Regions from separate parts of the Sporosarcina sp. So3-204 genome, predicted to be linked through region 4. Evidence: riboswitches for the same ligand, from Rfam matches in the RefSeq annotation. Region 4 holds a riboswitch; each other region holds the start of a gene.
The links. Region 4 has a riboswitch for thiamine pyrophosphate ahead of thiM (hydroxyethylthiazole kinase). Riboswitches for the same ligand answer to the same signal wherever they lie in the genome.

Region 1 (5,698 bases), 970 kb from region 4:
AAGTGTAAACGTTATCATTTATGGTGAATCTGTATAGAATATGTAAAGACTAGCTTAAAAAATAAGTTAAATAAATTAAAACTGCCCTCAAAGTTTGTAATTAACTTTGGGGGCGGTTCATTTTTTGTTTTTATAACGGTAAACAAGGTTCCACAATATCGAGTAAAGAGATAAGTTTTTTAGTTTAGTCTATTTTATTAATTATTCTCCCATCCATTGTTCCACTTTTTTGTCCATTTGATTTTGTAAATCTTCTATATTCCCACCATCTAAGTAAACCAGTTTCAAGTACTTTTCTGGGAACATCTTTTTAATAGAAGAATGATATAAATTGCCATCTTTTGGTTCAGTATATTTAATGACTGAGTAGTGATTTGCCTTTTTCTTCAGTTGAATTACAGCAGGAAGAGAATGGCCCGTGACATTTTCTGTTCCTGTGGATTTATTAAATCCTCCAAAATAAGACCAAAAATAGACTGTTAGTAAATCATTTTTCTCGCTTGTACCATATACTTTATGGACTTCAAATTGTTTTTCTGTCGGATAGGCTGAAGATGTATAATGTTGGATGATATAATTTGAAATCTCATCATCAATTTCTTTTGTAATCTGTTTATCAGCATCATGATATATTGTGGCATTCCCATTACAACTTGATGATAGTAAAATCAGGCAGAATAAAATAGTGGCGTTAATTTTTGACATAATTGTGAAGTTCCTCATGTTTAACCTTCCTCTCTTCTTTATAAAGACTATTATCGGTTAGAAAAGTTTTCGTTGCTAACTAATGATTAATCAGTTTTTAGAGAATTCAATACTAGATGAGGTTACATCGTTATAATTTTATTATAAATCTATTAAGTTAATAAAGTTGAGTAATATTTTATGTAATTGAATCAATTTCATAATGTGTACTTTTAAAAAATCATATAGAAACAGAATTAAAAATGATTTCTTAAAAAAACGAATGAAGTAGCTGATTATGCTGTTTCAGATAATTGAAGTTGAAGGAGTCGATCAACAGCAAGTTTACTAGCGTTGTACGCGATTTGAACTAAATCAAAATGAACCTTGGCTTTTTCACCAGTACAATGATAAATCTGATCTAATAGAAAATATCCTTTGAGGTATGCATTTACACGTTCAACGGAACTTCGTTCCTTATAAATTTCATCCCATTTTACTGAGCCACGTGCTGGCGCAGTGTAACGTCTCAGGTCATCAGTGATTTTCTTTTTATAAACCTTCTGACATAAAGTATCAGTAGCGAGTGGACAATTCTTACATTCCAATGGACGTGTGTATTTCAGTGTTTGATACTTACTGTCGAAGCTATCATAACGATACGAATGTTCTCGAACACATGTCGGTGTGAAATATTTATCAAAGCCTATAGGCTCAGGTTCATTCTTCTTATTATAAGCAATGATAGATTGCGATCCGTTACGATAAATTTGTTCGTAAATTGGGTTGTAATCGTAACCTGCATCCATTGTTACGTAGTTTATTTTTAATAAAGGTAGACGTTCTTTAGTACCTTTTAATAATGAGATTGCAGCTTTTCCATCATTAAGACTGCCTGAAGAAAATAGAGATTGAAGAATATATTGACTTTTCGTCCCAACCGCTAGATGACATTTAAATCCATACCAAAAGATGTTCTTCCCTTCACTGTTTTTCTTTATTCCCCATTTGGGTTCAATAGGCACAGAGGAACGAAGTTCCAATAGGGATGCATCAAGTTGATTTTCAATTTTCTTTTCATAGAGCGGAAGGTTCGCTTCCTTTTCAGCTTTTTCAACTAGCCATTGTTCATGTTCTTCTTTCTTTTTTCGGCCACGCTTTTTGGGTTCTTTTTTAACTTTATCCGATTTAAATGGAGCACGATCACGCGCTTCAACATGTGTTGCATCAATAGCTATCGTTTCATCTGATACGAAACCTTCTGTTATCGCTTGGAGAAGAAGACGTTCTTGAACGATTTCTAAAGTATCAGATTCGCTAATGGATGCAATCATACGGGAATAGGAAGCTTCCGATGGAATCTCATCAGATACTAAGAATCCACAATCAACCTTAAACCGTAAATCTGTAGTGAGACGCTTTACAAGGTCCTTAATAAATGGAATGCGTTCGGTGATTCGAATAACCAACGAATAGATCATAGCAGAATAATTAAGTGATTGTTTAGGTCCAAAACGAGACTTTTTCATCATCACGTCAAGGATGGGATGTATGTCAATAACCGACAAAATCGAATTAAATCGATGGGTAGGTTCCAAGTCGAATAAAACTTGCATGTCAAACAGGCTTTCTTGTCGTATAATAGGCATAGAGCATTTCTCCAGTCTGTTAATGTGTGTGTGGTAACTCTCATTATACAGGATTTGGGGAGGTGCTCTATTTTTTTGTGATTTAACACCTAGAGCCCCAAGGGCTCAGAAATATGAAATTGATTCAATTATAAAAAATAGATTTAATTAATCCACTAGCCTTGAACTGTGTGAAACTGTTATGATTAGTCAGTCTGAGATACATTTTGAATTAATGTTATAAAAACTATTATGGTAAAGGTTAATACTCTTTGTCCATATAAAAAAGTAAAGAGGGCATACTAATTGAATCCCTCAAAACAGTTTCAATATGGAAAATAGCAAGAGATGCCTTTGATAACCGAAGGGGAATACTATGAAAGCAACACTTACTATTTTAGGGGATACAGCTTCTCTAAAAGTTCAACAATTACATACGAGTAAAAGAAGATATCTAATTCTAACTATGATGGGGGGATTTTTCGTAGGTCTGGGTATTATCCTAATTTTTTCAATAGGTGGTTTACTTGGACCTACTGGCTTTGCTGGAACAAAAGTTATTATGGGAGCAGCATTTGGTATTGCATTAAGTTTGGTTTTGATGGCTGGGGCTGATCTTTTTACTAGCAATAATATGATTATGACAATCGGTACTTTATCCAAGAAAACAACCTGGTATGAGACAATACAAATTTGGGTATTTAGCTATATCGGCAACTTCATCGGGTCTGTTCTCGTTTCGGTACTCTTTTTCTATTCTGGGCTAGGTTTTGGAGAATTTGCTGACTATATTAGTACTGTGGCAAGTGATAAAATGACGACGCCGTTCGTAGAATTAATTTTTCGGGGGATTCTTTGTAATATTCTTGTTTGCCTAGCAGTTTGGTGTGCTTATAAACTTAAAGATGAGACTGCAAAATTAATCATAATTTTTTGGTGTTTATTTGCCTTTATTACATCAGGTTTTGAACATAGTGTTGCGAATATGACTTTGTTATCAATCTCGTTAATGGTTCCACATCCTGAAACAGTATCCTTGGTAGGAATGGCGGCAAATTTAGTACCAGTTACAATCGGCAATATCATTGGTGGAGCTATCTTCGTTGGTGCAGTTTACTGGTTCGCTAATTCCGGAAAACAAACTTGACGTCTGTAGGGGGAGTATAAGTTTATAATTTGGTTAACGGTAATGGGTCTTGCTTTCTACTCAAATAAATTACAGTCCTTATTTGTAGCGCAAGATCCATTACGTTATCCATTTCCTAATAAATGGAGCTATTATTATTTAAATTTAATTCATTACCAATCCGCCGTCAACGACTAAGTTTTGACCGGTTACTGAACGGCTCCAAGGAGAAGCAAAGAATAAAATAGCATCTGCTACATCTTCTGGTGTCGTGATTCGACCAAGTGGCGTACTTTCTTTAATTATATCAAACACGAAATCAGGAGTTGCAGCACTGGCGTCTGTTTTTAATAGCAGTCCACCTGAAACCATATTCGTCGTAATCCCGTTAGCCCCAAGTTCCTTTGCCATATTACGTGTCATCCCAAGTAGTGCGGCTTTACTCGTATTATAGTCATGGTAGGGTACTACAGGGTTTTGAAATAGGTTTGTTCCGATATTGATAATTCGGCCGAAGTTAGCGTTTGCCATATCCTCACGTCCAGCTTGCAATGTGTTTAATGTAGCTTTAACACTGCCTTCAAATTGACTATTGAAATCTTCCCAGCCAATTTTATCTAATTGTTTACGTGCATCGCCATTAAATGAAAAATTTATTAGCGCATTATTTATGATTGTCGTAATAGATTGTCCAAAATGGTTTTTAGCTTCCTCGAACATCGCCTTAACTTCATCTGTATTCCTGACATCTGCTCGAATTGCCAAAGCCTGATTTCCGCCAATTTCATCTACAACTCCATTGGCTTTATCCTCACTATTAAAATAGTTTACAATAACCTTTGCACCTTGTTTCCCGAATGCCTTCGCTACTGCGGCGCCAAGTCCTCTACTTCCACCTGTTACTAATACAACTTGATCATTAATTTCCAATTATTCCAGCTCCCTTTTTTTAGACACAAAAAAAGACCACTAGAAAGTGATCAGCATATACAAATTACGTATCTGCCACTTTCCTCCGCCGGTATCACCCGGATCAGGTTCAAAGGGTCAGAGTTTCCTCTTCTCAGCCATATGGCTCCCCTAGTGATCTAACATATTTTGTTTCATTATAAGTATATCATAATCTTTTGAAAGTCATGAATGAATAATATATTTACCTAATCTATGATATTCAATACAAATTAAGTAAATTCAATTGTATAATAGATATGTAAAGGCTATTAATAAAAAGATTACTAAATAATTGTGTGAATAATCGTAATTAACTCGTCTTTATAAATATATTTATTTTACTTTCTAATAAATGGTCGAAGGAGATATTCATAATAATGAAGTTGTCACTTAAACATCTAATATTGATGGTCGCATTGCTTTCGGTAATATTAACACTTTTTAGTAGCATTACCGCCGGATATCGTGTGAACCAAGAAAATTTAATTGAAAATACTTTAGAGAAAAACCGTGTTTATTCTCAGAAATTAGCAAAAACAACAGATGATTACTTGGGAACTACACTGCAAACATTGGGTTTCAGTTCAAAAGAGATTGCAAGATATTTAGAAAAAGAGGATAGCGATATCCTATTGGAAAATGAGGCTGAGCGTTTATTAAATCAAACAAATTCATTTAATTCCGTTGTCATTACTTCAAATGAAGGAGAAGTTATTGCGGCATCTCCTGAGTCCCTTGGTATAGTTGGTAAGCAATTAAGTTCAGTTGGTGGACTACAGGCATTAGCTGAAAGGAAGCCTTTAATTTCAAAACCCTATATTTCAATTACAAATCGTTTAATTGTATTTATATCACAACCAATTTATGATAATGAAGGGAATTACTTTGGTTTCGTAGGTGGTACGATCTATTTATTAGAAGATAATATTTTAAATATCTTGTTGGGAGAACATTTCTATCAAGATGGATCCTATGTGTATGTGGTCGATATAAATGGGCGTATATTATATCATCCGAAAAAGGAGCGCATAAATGATATAGTGAAAGAAAACCCTGTTATTGATGATTTAGCAAATGGAATTAGTGGTTCCAAAAGAGTCGTTAATTCTGAGAATACAGATATGTTAGCTGGCTATACTTATATGCCTCATGCAAAATGGGGTGTCGTTTCCCAAACACCTACAGTAGTCGCTTTACTTCCATCAAATGATATGAGAAACGAAATGATTATAAAAACATTACCTTTTTTACTGATTTCTTTTATTATCATTATCTTTATTTCAAATAAAATCGCTTTTCCATTGAATAA
Region 2 (5,698 bases), 550 kb from region 4:
GTATTAGAAAAGTTTATCCCACTAGTAAAGAATTTCAGAAAAAAACTTAGACGGCGGTGAACCGTTGAAGAATTCACATAGTAAAGGTCTTGAAAATCAGATGAATAAAAAATCATTAGGAATTATAGGTGGCGTTGGACCACTGGCGACTATGTTTATCGGAGAAATGATTGTTCGGAGAACTGATGCTGAAAAAGATCAGGATCATGTAAATATGACAATCACCAATAATACGAATATACCAGATAGAACTGCATTTATATTAGGAGAAAGTACGAATAATCCTGTGCCATTCATATTATCAGATGCAAATCGATTGAAAGCTGCTGGTGCTGAAGTATTAATTATACCTTGCAATACTGCCCATTCATTCTATGAGCAGATTCAAGCTGGTACTGATTTGCCGGTTATTAATATGATTGATGAAACAGTGAAGTATGCAAAAAGAGCTGGTGCAAACCGGGTAGGAATTCTTGGTACAACTGGGACAATAACAACAGGGATTTATCAATCAGCTTGTGAACGTAACGAATTAACACCCGTTATTCCAGATGAATCTACACAAAAAGTATTAATGTCACTAATTTATGATGATGTGAAAGCTGGCATGCCGATAGATCCGGAGAAGTGGATGATGATGGAACATTCAATGCGTGAAGCTGGTTGCGACACAATGATTCTTGGATGCACAGAATTATCAATTGTGAAAAAAGAGCTTCATTTGGTGGATTGTATTGATTCATTGATGGTCCTAGCTGAAACAGCAATCCAAAGATGTGGCTATAAATTAAAATAATGGGGGGCATTCAGGAGTAATCTTCGTAACTTCTGAATGTCTTTTCATTTTAGAATAACGTGTTGAATGTAATGCTATGGTACACTAAATAGAGTAGAGAGAAAGTGGTGAAGGCGATGTCCTTTGTAGAAAAAATGGATGAAGTATTCCAGGAGAAATGGAAGTTTGACAAGGCGTTACCCATTCAAGAGAAAATGATACCAGAAATGATTGCAGGAAAAGATATCGTTGCTGAATCACCGACTGGAACGGGTAAGACACTTGCCTATGTAATTCCGTTGTTACATTTAGTTGATGGTTCAAAGCAACAAACGCAGGCTCTTATCATTGCACCGTCACAAGAATTAGCTATCCAGATTACGGATGTTATTAGAGATTGGGTTTCAGGGACTAAAATTACCGTAGCACCATTAATCGGTGGGGCTAATGTAAAGCGCCAAGTAGAGCGTTTGAAAAAGAAACCGACAATTGTTGTTGGGACACCAGGTAGATTATTAGAGCTTGTACAATTAAAAAAATTAAAATTATTTGATATTCGGCATATGGTTCTTGATGAAGGTGATTTGTTATTAGCTCGCGAACACAGAGTTCTCATAAAAAACATGATTGATGGGGCTAATCATGATAGACAAGTAGTTGTTGTATCAGCTACGATTACAGAAGAAATTGAACGTGTTGCCGAGGATTTTATGGATAATCCACTTCGAATACAGTTCGGTAAAAAAGATATGCCGAAATCAGGAGAAGTCGTTCAGTCATTTATCAAGACACCACTACGTGATAAAACGGATATACTCAGAGGGCTTTCACATATAGAAGGAATAAGGGCATTAGCTTTTGTTAGTAATGTTGATCAAATTAGAATGAAAGAAATGAAACTTCAATATAATAAAGCACCAATCATCGTTCTACATTCCAATATGCGTGCTAACGATAGACAGCAGGCATTGGAAAGTTTCCGAAAAGGAGAACACAGAATTTTAATTGCGACTGATCTTGCGGCACGTGGGCTTGATATAGATGGACTATCACATGTTATTCACGTTGATATCCCACGTACTGTTGAACAATACTTGCATCGTTCGGGAAGAACTGGTCGAGCAGGAAAATCAGGTGAAGTATTGGCTTTATTGACGCCATCAGAAGAACGTGATTATCGGAAAGTAACAAAAGGAATAACAACGGTAGAGAAAATCTGGCGTAACGGTGCGCTTCAGACGGCAGGACCGAATAAAGAGAGACCTAGAAATAAAAAATAATTAAAAAGGAGTCGTTGCAGAACTCTCTTCTTGAGGATTTCTGTAACGACTCTTTTTTGAAAATTAATTAGAGTTTTGTTAAAATAATTGGTTCGCCTTTTGTAACGATAATCGTATGTTCAATTTGTGCAACAAGTGAATTATCTGGCGTAACGAATGTCCACCCATCATCTAATTCAACGATACTTTCAGCTTTCTGTGATATGAAGGGCTCTACTGCAAGAACCATACCTTCTTTGAGTAGTGTTTTATCCCAAGGATCATAATAGTTAAGAATATGCTGAGGTTCTTCGTGTAACGACTTTCCGATACCGTGGCCGGTAAGATTTCGAATGACAGCAAGTCCATTCTTCTTGGCTTCACGCTCTACCGCTTTTCCAATGCCGCTTAAACTAGATCCGGCTTTCACTTTTGTCATTGCGATATCGAATGCACTTTTTGCAACATCACATAATAGTTGTTTTTTAGCATCTGGTGTTCCAACTACAAAAGAGATACCAGTATCGGCAAAATATCCTTCAAAAGAGCCTGAAACGTCTATATTGACGATGTCTCCATCTTTTATGATACGTGAACCTGGTATGCCATGTGCGACTTCATTGTCGACGCTGATGCATGTATAGCCAGGGAAGTCATATTCAGCGATAGGGGCTGAGAGCGCACCTTTGTCTTCGAATAGACGTCCTCCAATTTCATCGATTTCTTTCGTTGTCATTCCGGGTTTAGTCGATTCTTTCATGGTATCCCGGATTTCAGCGACTATTTTTCCAATCTTTTTTAGACCTTCAAAGTCTTGATCAGTTTTTGCGATCATGATGCTCAAATCCTTTCTTCCGCTCATTTTATTTCATCTTATACTATATCACATGAGACAACACAAAAATGCCTACTTTAACTTAAAAAAGTAGGGAGTTTGTGTTGATAATTTTCATTACTTCAGTATTTTAACTCCTTGAAATACATTCCAAATTAGGATGACCAAAAATAAAAGGCCATATAAAATTGTGAATATAAATGGAGCTATACTTAAAAGGTCAAATTCACCAGTCATTATGGAAGTCATTCTACGTTCGACTGAAAATAATGAAATTGAAAAAATAATAAAACCTAAAATTAATACAATAGCAGGAAGTAGATGTGAAATAAATGAACGTTTTGCATGTATTTTAACTTCTTTATCATCAGTAACTAAATAAATGATAAAAGGCAGTAGTAAGGGGAAGAAGAAAAAACTAAAATAGCATAGCGCGGATAATAATTTATTGTTTGTCATAGTGTCTTCGCTCCTATACAAGTAGTATAGAGTCAGCTTGCTTAATAGTTGGTGGTCTTATACAATATAGGAAGAAGTAATTAACCCACAAGGGGAGCTTTATTAGCTGAGATAGGACATTATGTCCTGACCCTTTAAACCTGTAAGATAATTCTTGCGTAGGGATGTGGATGGAAACCGGTATGAAATAACGAGGGTATTTCCCTGACTTATTTTAGACGTCCCATTCAATCTGGGATGTCTTTTTTTATTCCCAAACCCCTGCGTAAAAGATAGGGAGAGAAATTTATTGGATAGAAAACGTTTACTTTTTTTACTAGAAGTTGCAATTTTAGGGGCTATCTCGTTGATACTTGATAAGATTGGCTTTTCGTTTCCACAAGGTGGTGCGATTACACTTTCGATGCTACCTATAATCGTCATGGCTTTTCGTTGGGGACTTGCAGGTGGGGTATTAACAGGATTTGTTAGTGGTTTATTACAAGCGATTACTGGTGGAACTGTTTTTACACCACTCCAAGCGTTCCTAGATTATTTTGTTGCTTATCCGCTCGTAGGCGTCGCTGCGTTGACGGGAAGCTGGCTAGTTAGAAGTCGGTTAAAAGGCAGCAAAAGAGGGGTAACAACTGCCATTATCGTTGGAACAGTATTAGGTGGGATCCTTCGTTACATCATTCACTTTATAAGTGGTATCGTTTTTTTCGGAAGTTACGCACCCGAGGGAACGCCAGTTTGGAAGTATTCACTTATTTACAATGGTTCTTATATGATTCCAGCAACAATATTATCAGCAATGGTTGCTGTTTTCTTGTTTACAACAGCCCCACGCCTCTTGAAACGTACATAGAAAAATCGCCAACCCTTATTGGGAAGGCGATTTTTCAAACTTGTCTTGTTTGATTAGAAAAAAACTTATCCCAATAACTGCTGTTAAGAATAGGGCTACAGACGTTACAAACAATGAATCAAAACCATTCTTTACTGCAATTCCAATGAAAGTCCACATGAATACGCAGTTTAATGGTATATCTTTATGGTGATATAAGAAATGTAGTGCTATTGCAGCTGCAACGGTTAAGAAAATAACAGTCCAAAGGGAAATACTTACGCCCCAACCGCTCCATTCCCAAAGTGTTAGAACATAATTCATATTTTCAATAAATAAAATAATAATCCAGCCTAAGTAAAGTGAAATAGGAACTCTTTGCAAAAAGCGGTTTTCAGTTTTTGGATACGTAAAGTACAATGCCGTTAAAGTTGCCAGAAGTGCAGCCATTACAACAATCGACCAATTAAAAAAACCATAATGCCAAAGCAAAATCCAAAAGACGCTGAATAAGGAACTAAAATTAAAGTAAATCGATCTTTTTTTCATAATAGGCAAGTTGATCTTCCCTAGATTGGTCCAAAAACCATATAACCAGATAGCAAGGAATGTATGAATAATTCCCCAAATGATAAAAGTGTAGTTTGATGGTGTGAAAAGTACTGGAAGTCTATTGGCTATTTCAACTGTCGTTTTTCCATTTAGTGGTACTAAATTAGCAATTAAATAAAAAGCAACCATAGTAATAAGCGAAAGGGTCATACTAATTAATCGTAGCATTTTCGAATCCTCCTATAGCATAGTATACAGAGGAATCGCCTGTTCTGCGCTGGAAAGTATGAACCTTTCGTCACAAAGTGATTTTTTTGGTAAATAGATGATTCATGATACAATGAAGATGTGTATTTAGAAAACTTAGAAAGATAAAGGAGGAAGTCTAATGCAACAAAAATTGTATTCTGATATATGGGATCTTGATGTATTTTTTAAAGGTGGAAGCAAGTCCTCAGAGTTAAGATCACATCTTGATAAATTAGTAGCAAACATAGATTCTTTAGAGAAAGAAGCGATAAATTTTGAGGTTCCAACGATTAAAGAGGAACAAAGTAAAATTGCTCACTTAATTGAAAGAATTAAAGATGTCGCACTAAATCTATCGCAAGCAGGCGCGGTGATCGGCTGTTTTCTTGCGGCCGATATAACTGATAAAAAAGCGCTAATACTCGAAGGAGAAGTCAGTGAAATTGGTGCGAGATTTACTTCTGCATTACTTAAAATTCAACAGGTACTTTCAAAAATTGATTCAGCTATATGGGAGCAACTTATTAACTCAGTCTTACTAAAAGAATTTAAGTTTGTTTTAAATGAATGGCGTGAAGAGGTTAAGTTAAAGTTATCGGAAGAAGAGGAGAACTTAATTACGTCTTTAAGCATTGATGGTTACCATGGCTGGGGACAGTTATATGATCAACTTGTTGGTGAAATTAAGATAAAGACCATAGTTGACGGTGAAGAGAAAACTTTATCAGTAGGACAGGCGGACA
Region 3 (5,698 bases), 1.4 Mb from region 4:
AAGACCTTGCTGGCGAGTATGTTTTCATTCACCAACATGCTGAGGAGCTTGCCCCAAGTGGTGCATTTTCGATGATTGAGGCTGGTTGCCTTGAGGGTGTTGACGTTATTTTCGGAACACATTTATGGTCTATGACACCATCTGGAACAATCGAATATTTGGTTGGCCCTATGATGGCGGCATCTGACCGTTTTGAAATTACAATCCAAGGAGCCGGAGGTCATGGTGCAGCTCCCCACGAAACGAAAGATGCAATTGTTGCTGGAGCGCAACTTATTTTAAATTTACAACAAATCGTTTCCCGACGCGTAAACCCAATTGAATCTGCAGTACTCTCCATTGGTTCGTTTGTTGCAGAAAATGCTCCTAACGTCATTGCTGATTCTGTGAAATTAGCTGGCACCGTGCGATCGTTCAATCCAGATGTTCGTGATTTTATGGAGAGTGAAATTCAGCGTGTCGTTGACGGAACCGCATTAGCAAATAACTGTACAATACATTATGAATATATACGCGGTAATCCAGCTGTCGTCAATCACGAAAACCAAACAGCTTTTTTGAAAAATGTAGCTGAAAGTATTATTGACGCAGAATCTGTTGTCAAAGCCATACCGCAAATGGGTGGAGAAGATTTCTCTTTTTACCTAGAAAACGTACCTGGTACATTTTTCTTTACAGGTGCGGCACCAGATAATCCATTTCCACATCATCATCCGAAATTCGATATTGATGAAACCGCGATGCTATTAGCTGCAAAAACACTTGGCTTAGCTGCCATCGATTATCATAAACACAAACTTTAGACCTAACCATCTAAGTAGAGTTAGGCCTTAGTTTTTTTGATATTAATTAAACTTTTCATAATCAATTATAAATTATACTGTTGGAAAAGATTGGCATAGCAAGACTTCCCGGCACTTAATTGTTTATTGAACAACATTTATGAAAGTATTTTTTACCAAATTAAACAAAAATAAACACTGAGTATTGTTTAAAATGAATAGTGACTTTCACATTTTATTTGTCTACACTTGTAACACAGGAATATTCAGAAGATTTTAATTGAACGGAATTTATTAAAATTTACAAAAGAAAGGCTTTTAGAACGATTGAATAGCTATTGTTAGGTACAATGATTACTTTTAGCTTAAAGGAGAAAAAGCACTATGTAAATTATAACTTTGATGGAGAAGAGGAATCTATGTGAAAAAGGCAAAGAAGAGTTTTGAATTACCTCATATTTACGCAATTTTATTCATATTTAGTGCGCTTGCTGCAATAGCTACATACTTTGTCCCTGCTGGTGAATACACAAGAGTACCTGGACCAGAAGGCAGAACAACGATTGACGCAGATTCTTATACATTAATTGAACAAACTCCTGTAGGTATCGGTGATTTTTTAACAGTCATTCCTAGAGGATTAATAAGTGCTGGTGAAGTTGTCTTTTTCACATTTATTATTGGTGGTATGTTTGTAGTTTTACGCAGAACAGGTATTATCGAAATTGCTGTTGACAAATTGGCTAGAAAATTTGCTGGAAACAATATAATACTAATCCCTACATTAACTGTAGTATTCGCAATAATAGCAACACTTATTGGTACCCCTGAATTATCACTTGTTTATATCCCAGTTATTTTGCCGTTAATGATCGCCTTAGGTTTTGACTCTATCGTTGCTGCCGCCATTGCATTAATCGGAACTGTTGTTGGATTCACAGCAGGCGTGTTAAACCCTATTAATACAGGATTAGCACAGAAGATATCTGGAATTCCTGTATTTTCAGGTATGGGTTATCGGGCGATTATTTTCGTTGTTTCAGTCTCAGCCGGTATATTTTTTATTATGCGCTATGCGAAAAAGATTAAAAAAGATCCAACACAAAGTTTTGTATATGAAGATGATGTAGAGAAAAGAAAACTTTACCTTGGTAATAATAAAAAATCAGAGATAGTTAAGATGTCAAACAGACAAACTTATGCTTCTTACGCAATACTCTTATTCTTTGGTATATTAGTATACGGGGTTCTTAATCTTGGTTGGTTTATGGTCGAGATGGCTGGACTATTTATCTTTATGGGAATTATTGTCGGTTTTATTGCAGGTCTAAATACAAAAGAAATATGTGAAGGATTTACGCAAGGCTTTCGCGATGTACTTATGGGTGCCATCATTGTCGGTTTAGCTAGATCAGTCGCTGTCGTACTAGAGGATGGACATATTTTGGATACGCTTGTCCATAGTTTAGGTTCAGTTGTTGGTGGATTTCCCGCAGTACTAAGTGCTGTTGGCATGTATGTCGCACAATTACTTATCAATTTTGTAATTCCATCTGGGAGTGGTCAGGCGTTAGTAACAATGCCGATAATGGCTCCATTAGCAGATATTATTGGTGTTACTAGACAAACCGCAGTACTAGCATTCCAGTTAGGTGACGGATTTGCACATATTCTTTATCCAACTTCAGGTTACTTTATGGCTGCTTTAGCAATTGCAGGAGTCGCTTGGCAAAAATGGGTTAAATTTTTCTTACCACTATTTTTCGTTTGGTCAGGTATAGCAGTTGTCTCATTAATAGTTGCACAAATGATTAATTGGTCCTGAGAACAATACACTTTAACATAAGATTATAATTAAAAACATTATCGGCTTACATTTTATTAAAATGTAAGCCGATAATCATTATTAGAACACTATTATATAGTTAATCTTTCGTACAATTACCCCATTACAAACCCACCATCAACATATATCGTCTACCCAGTTACAAACTTAGCCCAATGCGAGGCTAAAAATAACACTGGCCCGCGACATCGTCTGGCATCGCAAGTCGACCTAAAGGCGTTTGTGAGATAATTAAGTCCTTCACATCTTCCTTCGTATACTTACTCGCATCTGTCGGATAAACTAAGCCCGGCGCTACACAATTTTCCATCAGCTCACTCAAATCCTTTGAATGAAAATAAAAAAACCGCCCCCCTAGACTGCCATAGCGATATGAGACACACATAAAACACCTTCATTAGGCTGCTTCTACACCATATTCTTTTGGTGTAAGGTAGCCTAATTTTTCTTGGATACGCTCTTCGTTATAATAATTTAAATAGGTAATTACTCGCTCAATTACGTCCTGATTATGTAATGAATTAAATTTAACATATTGAAATTCCTCAGACTTCAAGTTCGAATGAAATGATTCAATCACCGCATTGTCCCAACAGTTTCCTCTACGTGACATACTACTGACGAGGTCGTTATCTTTAATACAAGCTTGATACGCATACGATGTGTAAACACTTCCTTGATCTGAATGCACAATTACACCCTCCGGGTGATTTCGTACAGCCAGTGCCTCCTTTAGCGTGTCAATTACAAGTGGTGTCTCCTGGTGATTGTATAATTTGTAAGCCACAATTTCATTATTAAATAAATCCATAATGGTCGAAAGGTATTTTGTAGTATTGCCATACTGAATATATGTAATATCCGTTACCCATTTCTTGTTTGGTTCACTAGCCGTAAAGTTACGTTTAAGAATATTAGGAGCAATCACAATGCTTTCTCCTTGGGATTTCCACTTCCGTTTCGGCTTGATTCGACACTGCAAGTGATGCTTTTGCATGATGTCCTGAACTGTATTCCGATTTAATTCTATTTTATATTTTTTCTTTAGCAAAGCCTTTATTTTTCTGTGGCCATTCCGATACTTAGTAATTTTACACAGCTCTATAATGGATTCCTCTTCTACCGAAAGTGGCTGATTGACTCCTTGAATACGCCATCTATAATAGTTTGCCCTTGGTACTTCTAATGCTGTCAATATAGCTGTAATCGTATACTTCTTTTTAAGTTTTTCAACAGTTTGTAGAACTATTTCTTTTTCAACCCTCTTTCGATCTCCATGTACTTTTTTAGTATTTCGTTCTCCATTTTCAAGTGAGATAATTGACGTTCTCGTTTATCGTCTTCACTCGCTAACACTGGACCATGACCGTATGCATACTGTTTACCAATTGGTTGATCAAATCGATAAATTTCATTCCTACGGTACCATGTCATCCAAGTCTTAATCTGTGAAACATTTTTGATTCCGTGCTTCTCCATAATTTCCTTGTTTGTCAATTCACCACTTAATTTATCTTTTACAACAGCCCATTTAACTTCACTTGAATATACGTTTTTGCCCATGCAAAAACACCTCCGATGTAAGTACTTTTTACAAGTGTACCACGCCGAAGGTGTTTTATATTGTCTCACTAATTCAGGTTAGCCCACCCTGATTAATATCAGGAAGCGGACTCTAATTGTTTGCGTTTTAAAAAACAGGATAACACACTTCCCTACGCTTGTATGATCCAGATCTGGTTCAAAGGGTCCGCATATAAATATGCGTCTCAATCTTTTAAAGACACCCCTAGTTCCGTTAAAATATTTAATTTATATTCAAATTTATGCTTAACACATATCAGTGCACTAAACAAAATTCTTAAGATTGAAAAGTACTGAATACTAATTTTTTTTGTTATTTATTTTTAAATAGCTTAACCACTTCATTCACAATGATTGGCAATAGACTTAGTAAAGCAATCGTCAGCCAATTTAGTGCGTCAAGTGATTGAACACTGAAAACTTCTGCAATGGGACTGATTGAAACGATAATTACTTGTAATACAATGCCTAATAATATCGAATAAATTAAAAACTTATTTTTAAATAGACCTGCTTTAAAAATTGATTGATTCATCGATTTAAAGTTAAGTGAATGAGCAAGTTGCGAGAAACTCAGTGCGATAAATGCCATCGTCTGTCCGTGGATAAGCGCATTTTCTGGAATCGTTCCTGAAAACATCGATAGAAAACTGCCCGTATACACCCCGGATGAATAGATCCCAATCATAAACGCAGTAAGCGTAATCGCACCGATTAGTATGCCATTAAAAATGATAAACGCAATGGAACCTTTGAAAAAATTTTCACTTCTATGTCTTGGCTTTTCTTTCATTACATCAGACTCTTCTGGATTTACACCGATTGAAAGTGCCGGGAATGTGTCTGTAACAAGATTTATCCAAAGTATATGAATTGGGCGTAACAACATTGGCCAGCCTAATAAAATTGCAGTAAATAAGGCAATAATTTCTCCTAAATTACAGGACAACAAGAAAATAATAGAATTTTTAATATTGCGGTAAATCGTACGCCCTTCTCCAACCGCTTTCACAATCGAAGAGAAATTATCATCTGTCAATACCATATCTGCCGCGCCTTTTGCTACGTCTGTCCCTGTTATACCCATCGCAACACCAACATCAGCAGCTTTCAGTGATGGTGCATCGTTAACACCGTCTCCCGTCATTGATACAGTGTTTTCTCCTGCTTTAAGCGCTTGTATAATTCTCACTTTATGCTCCGGTGATACACGTGCATATACATTTAGATGGTCACCTTTTTCAATTAACTCGGCATCTGTCAGTATATCAAGTTTTTTCCCTTCAATAACTTGTGATTCCTCAGTAGCAATGCCAAGTTCCTTTGCGATTGCAAAAGCAGTATCTTGATGGTCTCCAGTTATCATGACCGTACGAATACCTGCTTTTTTCGTTATTTTAATCGCTTCTTTTGCTTCCTCGCGCGGAGGATCAATCATTCCAACTAATCCAAGAAAAGTGAGTCCTTCTTCAGCTTGGGCATTCTC
Region 4 (5,698 bases):
GTCAGCTAAATAATTAGTCATCTAATCTTCCCCCTTTACTAGTTATATAGAGGGAAGTGGGGAAAAAGGATACAAGAGTGAAAAATAAAATAACCGTCAAGCCCATTTTGAGAGGTTGACGGTCATTTATTGTCTATCTTATACAAGTTAAATCGAAACCCCGTACCATATAACTTTAGCAATAACTTCTACATGATGAATCTCCTCAAACGGAACGACTACATCATAATATAAAGGATTAGTAGATTCTGATTTAAACAAAAAAACTTTCTCTGCTTCATTCTTTCTGAATCGTCCAATAGTGTAATCCTCTTTAAACAAGTAAATAATGATATCTTCATCAATTAAGTCTTCTCGCTCTATTTTTTTCACAACAATTGTGGAATATCTTGGGAAGATAAGATTCATGCTGTCTTCTGGAACTACAAATGCTTGAAGATTTTCTTCTGTTACATAAGAAGTTAAAAAAGAAGTTGGTAACTTAATATACTTACTATTTTCATCCGAAAAGTTATTAGTCATTGCCAACGTATTTTGAGAGATTTTTGTATGCAGTGGAATATTTACCATTTCAGCTACTAGAAAGACTTCATCCTTAAAGAAATATTCCATAGGTACATTGAAATAACGTGCTAATCCTTGTAAAGCACCTGCTCTAGGAAATTTGTTTCCCTTTTCCCATTCTGAAATTGTCGCCTGACTCATACCTAAAACTCCCGCAAGTTCAACCATCGTTATTCCGCTTTCTTCACGTAAATTCTTTAAACGTTTTGAAAACAAATTCCGAACAGAATTGACCAAGCACAAAACCTCCAATTAAACTCATACTTTATTTTAGCATGACTACTACATACTATACTTTCCAAATGCTGAAAGTATCATTCATATTTCGAGTAATTTATTACTATTAGTAATGAAAAGAATAATTCTAAAGATAAATCTTGTACGATGTTTACTTGGATGCCTTATAGGTAATGGTATTGCATTGATTTAATATGAAATATAATAACTATAAGTTTTAGCTATCAAAATTGAAGTATTACTATTAGTAATATATTATAGTGAAAGGCGGTGATTTTTTGAATTCTGAAAACGCAGTACCCTTTTACTTGCTCCAGACCATTTATTCTTTAAGATTAAAATATGGAATGACTCCTTCTGAACTTTCAACAAAGATAGGCATCAGCTTAGCGGAATATCAAGAATGGGAAAGAGATTCTTCAAATATCTCTTATGTTAATATTTTGAAATTAGAAGAGGTATTTCAAATGCCATCTCGATATATCTTTTTTGGCAGTGATATAACTTTATCCAATTCCAATAAGTATGAATCTTAAGTAATAGTAACCTTTAGTACGCCTACATTCTTAGCTTAACATATTTTAGTCACTTATATTCTAAGAAAATAAACCCAGTAAAAATATTTAGAGCTAGAACTTTACGTAATAGGAAAGAGCATTATTTGGAGGCGAAGCTATTTGAATCCTATGTATGAATTAAAAACAATTTTATCAAAGATAGTTGAAGGACAAACTATGACATTTGAAAACAGTTTAGCCGAGTCAGTAAAGTTACTTGAAGAAAGGGAGTTAAAGGTAGTTTTTATCAAAAACAGTATTTCACTCTTGAAGTCTTTGGAAATTATGCATAATGAAAAGATTATTAATTCGGAACAATTTAATAGTCGTGTTTCATCCTTATTAAACATATTTAATTTAGTTGAAGAAATTACTTCGCATGAGGTACAATATCCAACCTTTTTTAAAAAGACGTGCAATACTCGATAGTTAACAGATTGTGATCTAATAAGATTTTGAGGATATAGAAACTTGATACCATTCAGTTACTTAATACTCTTCACTACAGTATTTAGCAATTTCTTATTGATATAGAGATTGAAAAGGAACAGTCTAAATTACCATTGCTTTTAAGCGTGGAATTTGGACTTTTTGTCTTTAATTTATTTGGTTGGGCGATAATATATAAATTCTAATACTATTAGAAGCGTCAAGAAAAGTCTTTCGCCGCTTAACTCAAAGGGAGGCATGGATTGTAAAATATATGCTATTACTTTGTAAATGGCATTTTTTTTATTTGATTAGTAAATACGTTTTTTTGCAAACGAACGGCAAGTACTAAACCGATAAGTGCACCTGAAATACTAGATGCGAGGAACGGTGGCACGAAAAATAATGCTGTAAATGTTGTCCCCATTAAAACTTTTGCGTAGGGGACTGCTAGTAAAGAGGCGATTACCCCCGTACCAGTAATTTCGCCAACAGCTGCGAGCCATGTTTTGCCAAAACTTTTATAAAGAATACCTGCTAGAAAAGCACCAATCATACCTCCGGGGAAGGCGAGTAATGACCCTGTTCCTGTCAATAAACGAATGAGACCAGTCACAAAAGCTATGATAACTGCAGGGCCAGGGCCGAGAAGAATGGCCGCAATAACGTTTACTGCGTGTTGAATTGGATATGCGCGTGCAATTCCTGCTGGGAATGAAATGAACGCAGATCCAGCGACTGCGATAGCGACGAACATCGTCATGATCGTTAGTTTACGTAAATTCATTGTGAGACAGCTTCTTGTTTATCAATTGAATATAGCGCATTTATAAAGTTAACTTTAAAATCACCTGGTCCTGTAGAAACATTAGCGGCAGTATGGCCTGCTTTTTTGTAAAAAGTCAGTGCTATGGCGGCGGCTTTCATATGGTTTTGCTTGCCAACTGCTAGAAATGCACCAACGACACTACTAAGAAGACATCCAACTCCTGTAACACGGGTCATGAGTGGGTGTCCGCCTATAATTTTTATGAGTTCTGTCCCGTCTGTAAGTAGATCGATTTCCCCTGAAACGGCGACTAGACAGTTATGTGCTTCGGCTACTTGTTTAGCGATATCCGCTAGATTTCCTACTCCTTCACCCGCATCTACGCCCTTTGCTTGCCAACTTACACCAGCGATGGCCGCAAGTTCGCCCGCATTACAACGGATAAGTGTGACGTCTACTTCGTTTAGAATACGAAGGACTGATTCTTTCCGAAATATTGTTGCGCCTGCACCGACTGGGTCGAGAACGACAGGTTTACCGTGTTGCGTAGCGCTTTTTCCAGCAAGTATCATAGACTCAACGGATTGCTTTTTTAGTGTCCCGATATTGAGAACGGTACATGCAGAAACTGCTGCGATTTCTGCAGCTTCTTCCGGCGCATCCGCCATGACGGGGGAAGCGCCGAGTGCGAGTAGTCCGTTTGCTTGGAAATTGGCGACGACAATATTTGTGATGCAGTGGACGAGTGGTTGTTCATTTCTAAGTTTTTGTAATAAGTTTGTTGTCATGTTTTATTCCTCCTATTTTAATGAAATATAAAAAGCCGCCTCCTGAAATTCTCAGAAAGCGGCGCACATTTTGGGTTGGATAAATAAAGGTTGCGGCTCACTTCCCTACGCTGGTATGACCCAGATCAGGTTCTTAGAATCCGCATATGTATATGCATCTCAGCCTTTTTCAAAGGCACCTCTAGTGGCAAAATCCTATTCAGTTTTCATAGTAATGATAACATAACTTAGTTTATTGTAAAGGGGGCCTTGAGATTGTGTGGAAAGTATGCTTTTTCCAATTCTTTCTTCATTCAAATAAATCACTGGACAAATATCTCTCACCAGAATCAGGCGCAATACAGACTACTGTGTCCTCCGGTGTTAATCGTTTTGCTACGACAAGTGCCGCGTATATAGAGGCACCGCCTGAAGGGCCGATAAGAATACCTTCTTTCGCGGCCACGTTACGTACAGTTTCATATGCTTCTTCATCTTTAATTTGGAAGATTTCATCATAGACAGATGTATTTAACACTGGGGGAATGAAACCAGGGCTCGTCCCAACAAGTTTGTGTTTGCCAGGTTGCCCACCAGATAATACCGGCGAACCTGCAGGCTCTACAACGTGAACAGTCACGTTTTCATCATATGCTTTGAGTGCTTCCCCGGTGCCTGTAACCGTTCCGCCTGTGCCCGACGTACAAACAAAAGCGGTGAGCTTTCGATCAATTGATTCCAAAGCATCAATGATTTCAACTGCTGTTGTCGTTCGATGAATATCAGGATTTGCCGCGTTTTCAAATTGCATCGGGATAAAACTATTTTCGATACCCGCAGCAATTTCATTCGCCTTCGCAATTGCACCCGGCATCCTCTCTGCACTCGGCGTTAAAACAACGTCTGCACCGTAAGCTTTCATCAAGTTAATACGTTCAATCGTCGCATTATTAGGCATGACGAAAATTGCACGATACCCTCTTGCAGCTGCATTCATCGCAAGTCCAATGCCTGTATTTCCAGAGGTTGGCTCAATAATTGTGGCACCCTCTATTAAAGTCCCACTTTTTTCTGCCTGGACAATCATGTTATAAGCGGCACGATCCTTCACGCTTTTACTCGGATTAAAAGACTCGAGCTTCACATAAACCGCGGCCCCGTTCGCATCTGGCAATCGATTCAGCCTAACGAGCGGCGTATTTCCAATTAGCTCCGCAATATTATTCACAACACGCACAATAATCATCCTCTCAATTTCAACTTTTTTTCATTATAGCAAAATAAAACATATTATTCCTACCTTTTATGTCGAGTTAACGTGATAAACTCAAGTACGTCGCGTGGTTTCCTATAAAATTAGCATAGTAAGCAATGTTATGCTGAAAGTATGCAACGCAAACGGAACCTTGCAACGTCGGTGGGAAAGTATGCAACACTCATTTGAAAGTAAGCAACGTTATACGGAAAGTATGCAACGCAAATGAAACCTTGCAACGTCGGTGGGAAAGTATGCAACACTCGATTGAAAGTAAGCAACGTTATGCGGAAAGTATGCAACGCAAACGGAACCTTGCAACGTTAGTCAAGAAGTATGCAACACTCGTTTGAAAGTAAGCAACGTTATGCGGAAAGTATGCAACGCAAATGAAACCTTGCAACGCCAACCGAGAAGTATGCAACACTCGATTGAAAGTAAGCAACGTTATGCGGAAAGTATGCAACGCAAACGGAACCTTGCAACGTTAGTCAAGAAGTATGCAACACTCGATTGAAAGTAAGCAACGTTATGCGGAAAGTATGCAACGCAAACGAAACCTTGCAACGTTAGTCAAGAAGTATGCAACACTCATTTGAAAGTAAGCAACGTTATGCGGAAAGTATGCAACGCAAATGAAACCTTGCAACGCCAACCGAGAAGTATGCAACACTCGATTGAAAGTAAGCAACGTTATGCGAAAAGTATACAACGCAAACGAAACTTTGCAACGCCAACCGAGAAGTATGCAACACTCGATTGAAAGTAAGCAACGTTATGCGGAAAGTATGCAACGCAAACGAAACCTTGCAACGCCAGCCGAGAAGTATGCAACACTCGTTTGAAAGTAAGCAACGTTATGCGGAAAGTATGCAATGCAAACGGAACCTTGCAACGTCAGTCAAGAAGTATGCAACACTCATTTGAAAGTAAGCAACGTTATGCGAAAAGTAAGCAACGCTCAGCGAGAACCTTTCAACGCCAGCCGAAAAGTATGCAGCACGCAATCAATCCCATCCTTTAAATGTTTATTTAACTACCAAGGGGGTAAGTATATAAAATAGGAAACTATCCAGAGTATTTTAAAATGTGATATAGTCAGTTAATAGTCGAATAGTTT

Region 1: another riboswitch for thiamine pyrophosphate. It lies ahead of AC3RV6_RS13085 (3-oxoacyl-ACP reductase); the one in region 4 lies ahead of thiM (hydroxyethylthiazole kinase).
Region 2: another riboswitch for thiamine pyrophosphate. It lies ahead of thiT (energy-coupled thiamine transporter ThiT); the one in region 4 lies ahead of thiM (hydroxyethylthiazole kinase).
Region 3: another riboswitch for thiamine pyrophosphate. It lies ahead of AC3RV6_RS06155 (IS3 family transposase); the one in region 4 lies ahead of thiM (hydroxyethylthiazole kinase).

Annotation. Positions count from the first base shown of each region.
Region 1 is NZ_CM176485.1:2,666,259-2,671,956, reverse strand. Features, by position in the region: gene AC3RV6_RS13100 (hypothetical protein) at 202-723, opposite strand; gene AC3RV6_RS13095 (transposase) at 981-2,333, opposite strand; gene AC3RV6_RS13090 (formate/nitrite transporter family protein) at 2,689-3,459, shown strand; gene AC3RV6_RS13085 (3-oxoacyl-ACP reductase) at 3,604-4,368, opposite strand; TPP riboswitch at 4,432-4,530, opposite strand; gene AC3RV6_RS13080 (sensor domain-containing diguanylate cyclase) at 4,767-5,698, shown strand, end outside.
Region 2 is NZ_CM176485.1:3,083,918-3,089,615, reverse strand. Features, by position in the region: gene AC3RV6_RS15325 (lipid II:glycine glycyltransferase FemX) at 1-60, shown strand, start outside; gene cuyB (cysteate racemase) at 65-796, shown strand; gene AC3RV6_RS15315 (DEAD/DEAH box helicase) at 913-2,055, shown strand; gene map (type I methionyl aminopeptidase) at 2,123-2,869, opposite strand; gene AC3RV6_RS15305 (magnetosome magnetite crystal formation protein family) at 2,987-3,328, opposite strand; TPP riboswitch at 3,409-3,510, shown strand; gene thiT (energy-coupled thiamine transporter ThiT) at 3,618-4,175, shown strand; gene AC3RV6_RS15295 (tryptophan-rich sensory protein) at 4,191-4,934, opposite strand; gene AC3RV6_RS15290 (M3 family oligoendopeptidase) at 5,095-5,698, shown strand, end outside.
Region 3 is NZ_CM176485.1:1,281,553-1,287,250, reverse strand. Features, by position in the region: gene AC3RV6_RS06170 (M20 family metallopeptidase) at 1-803, shown strand, start outside; gene AC3RV6_RS06165 (YfcC family protein) at 1,204-2,607, shown strand; partial or broken gene AC3RV6_RS06160 (SDR family oxidoreductase) at 2,760-2,932, opposite strand; one part of gene AC3RV6_RS06155 (IS3 family transposase) at 3,026-3,915, opposite strand; one part of gene AC3RV6_RS06155 (IS3 family transposase) at 3,915-4,191, opposite strand; TPP riboswitch at 4,324-4,429, opposite strand; gene AC3RV6_RS06150 (cation-translocating P-type ATPase) at 4,526-5,698, opposite strand, start outside.
Region 4 is NZ_CM176485.1:3,634,535-3,640,232, reverse strand. Features, by position in the region: gene AC3RV6_RS18020 (helix-turn-helix transcriptional regulator) at 1-21, opposite strand, end outside; gene AC3RV6_RS18015 (XRE family transcriptional regulator) at 148-801, opposite strand; gene AC3RV6_RS18010 (helix-turn-helix domain-containing protein) at 1,080-1,337, shown strand; gene AC3RV6_RS18005 (hypothetical protein) at 1,479-1,787, shown strand; gene thiW (energy coupling factor transporter S component ThiW) at 2,068-2,574, opposite strand; gene thiM (hydroxyethylthiazole kinase) at 2,571-3,344, opposite strand; TPP riboswitch at 3,430-3,537, opposite strand; gene cysK (cysteine synthase A) at 3,634-4,560, opposite strand; gene AC3RV6_RS17985 (hypothetical protein) at 4,946-5,095, shown strand; gene AC3RV6_RS17980 (hypothetical protein) at 5,274-5,423, shown strand.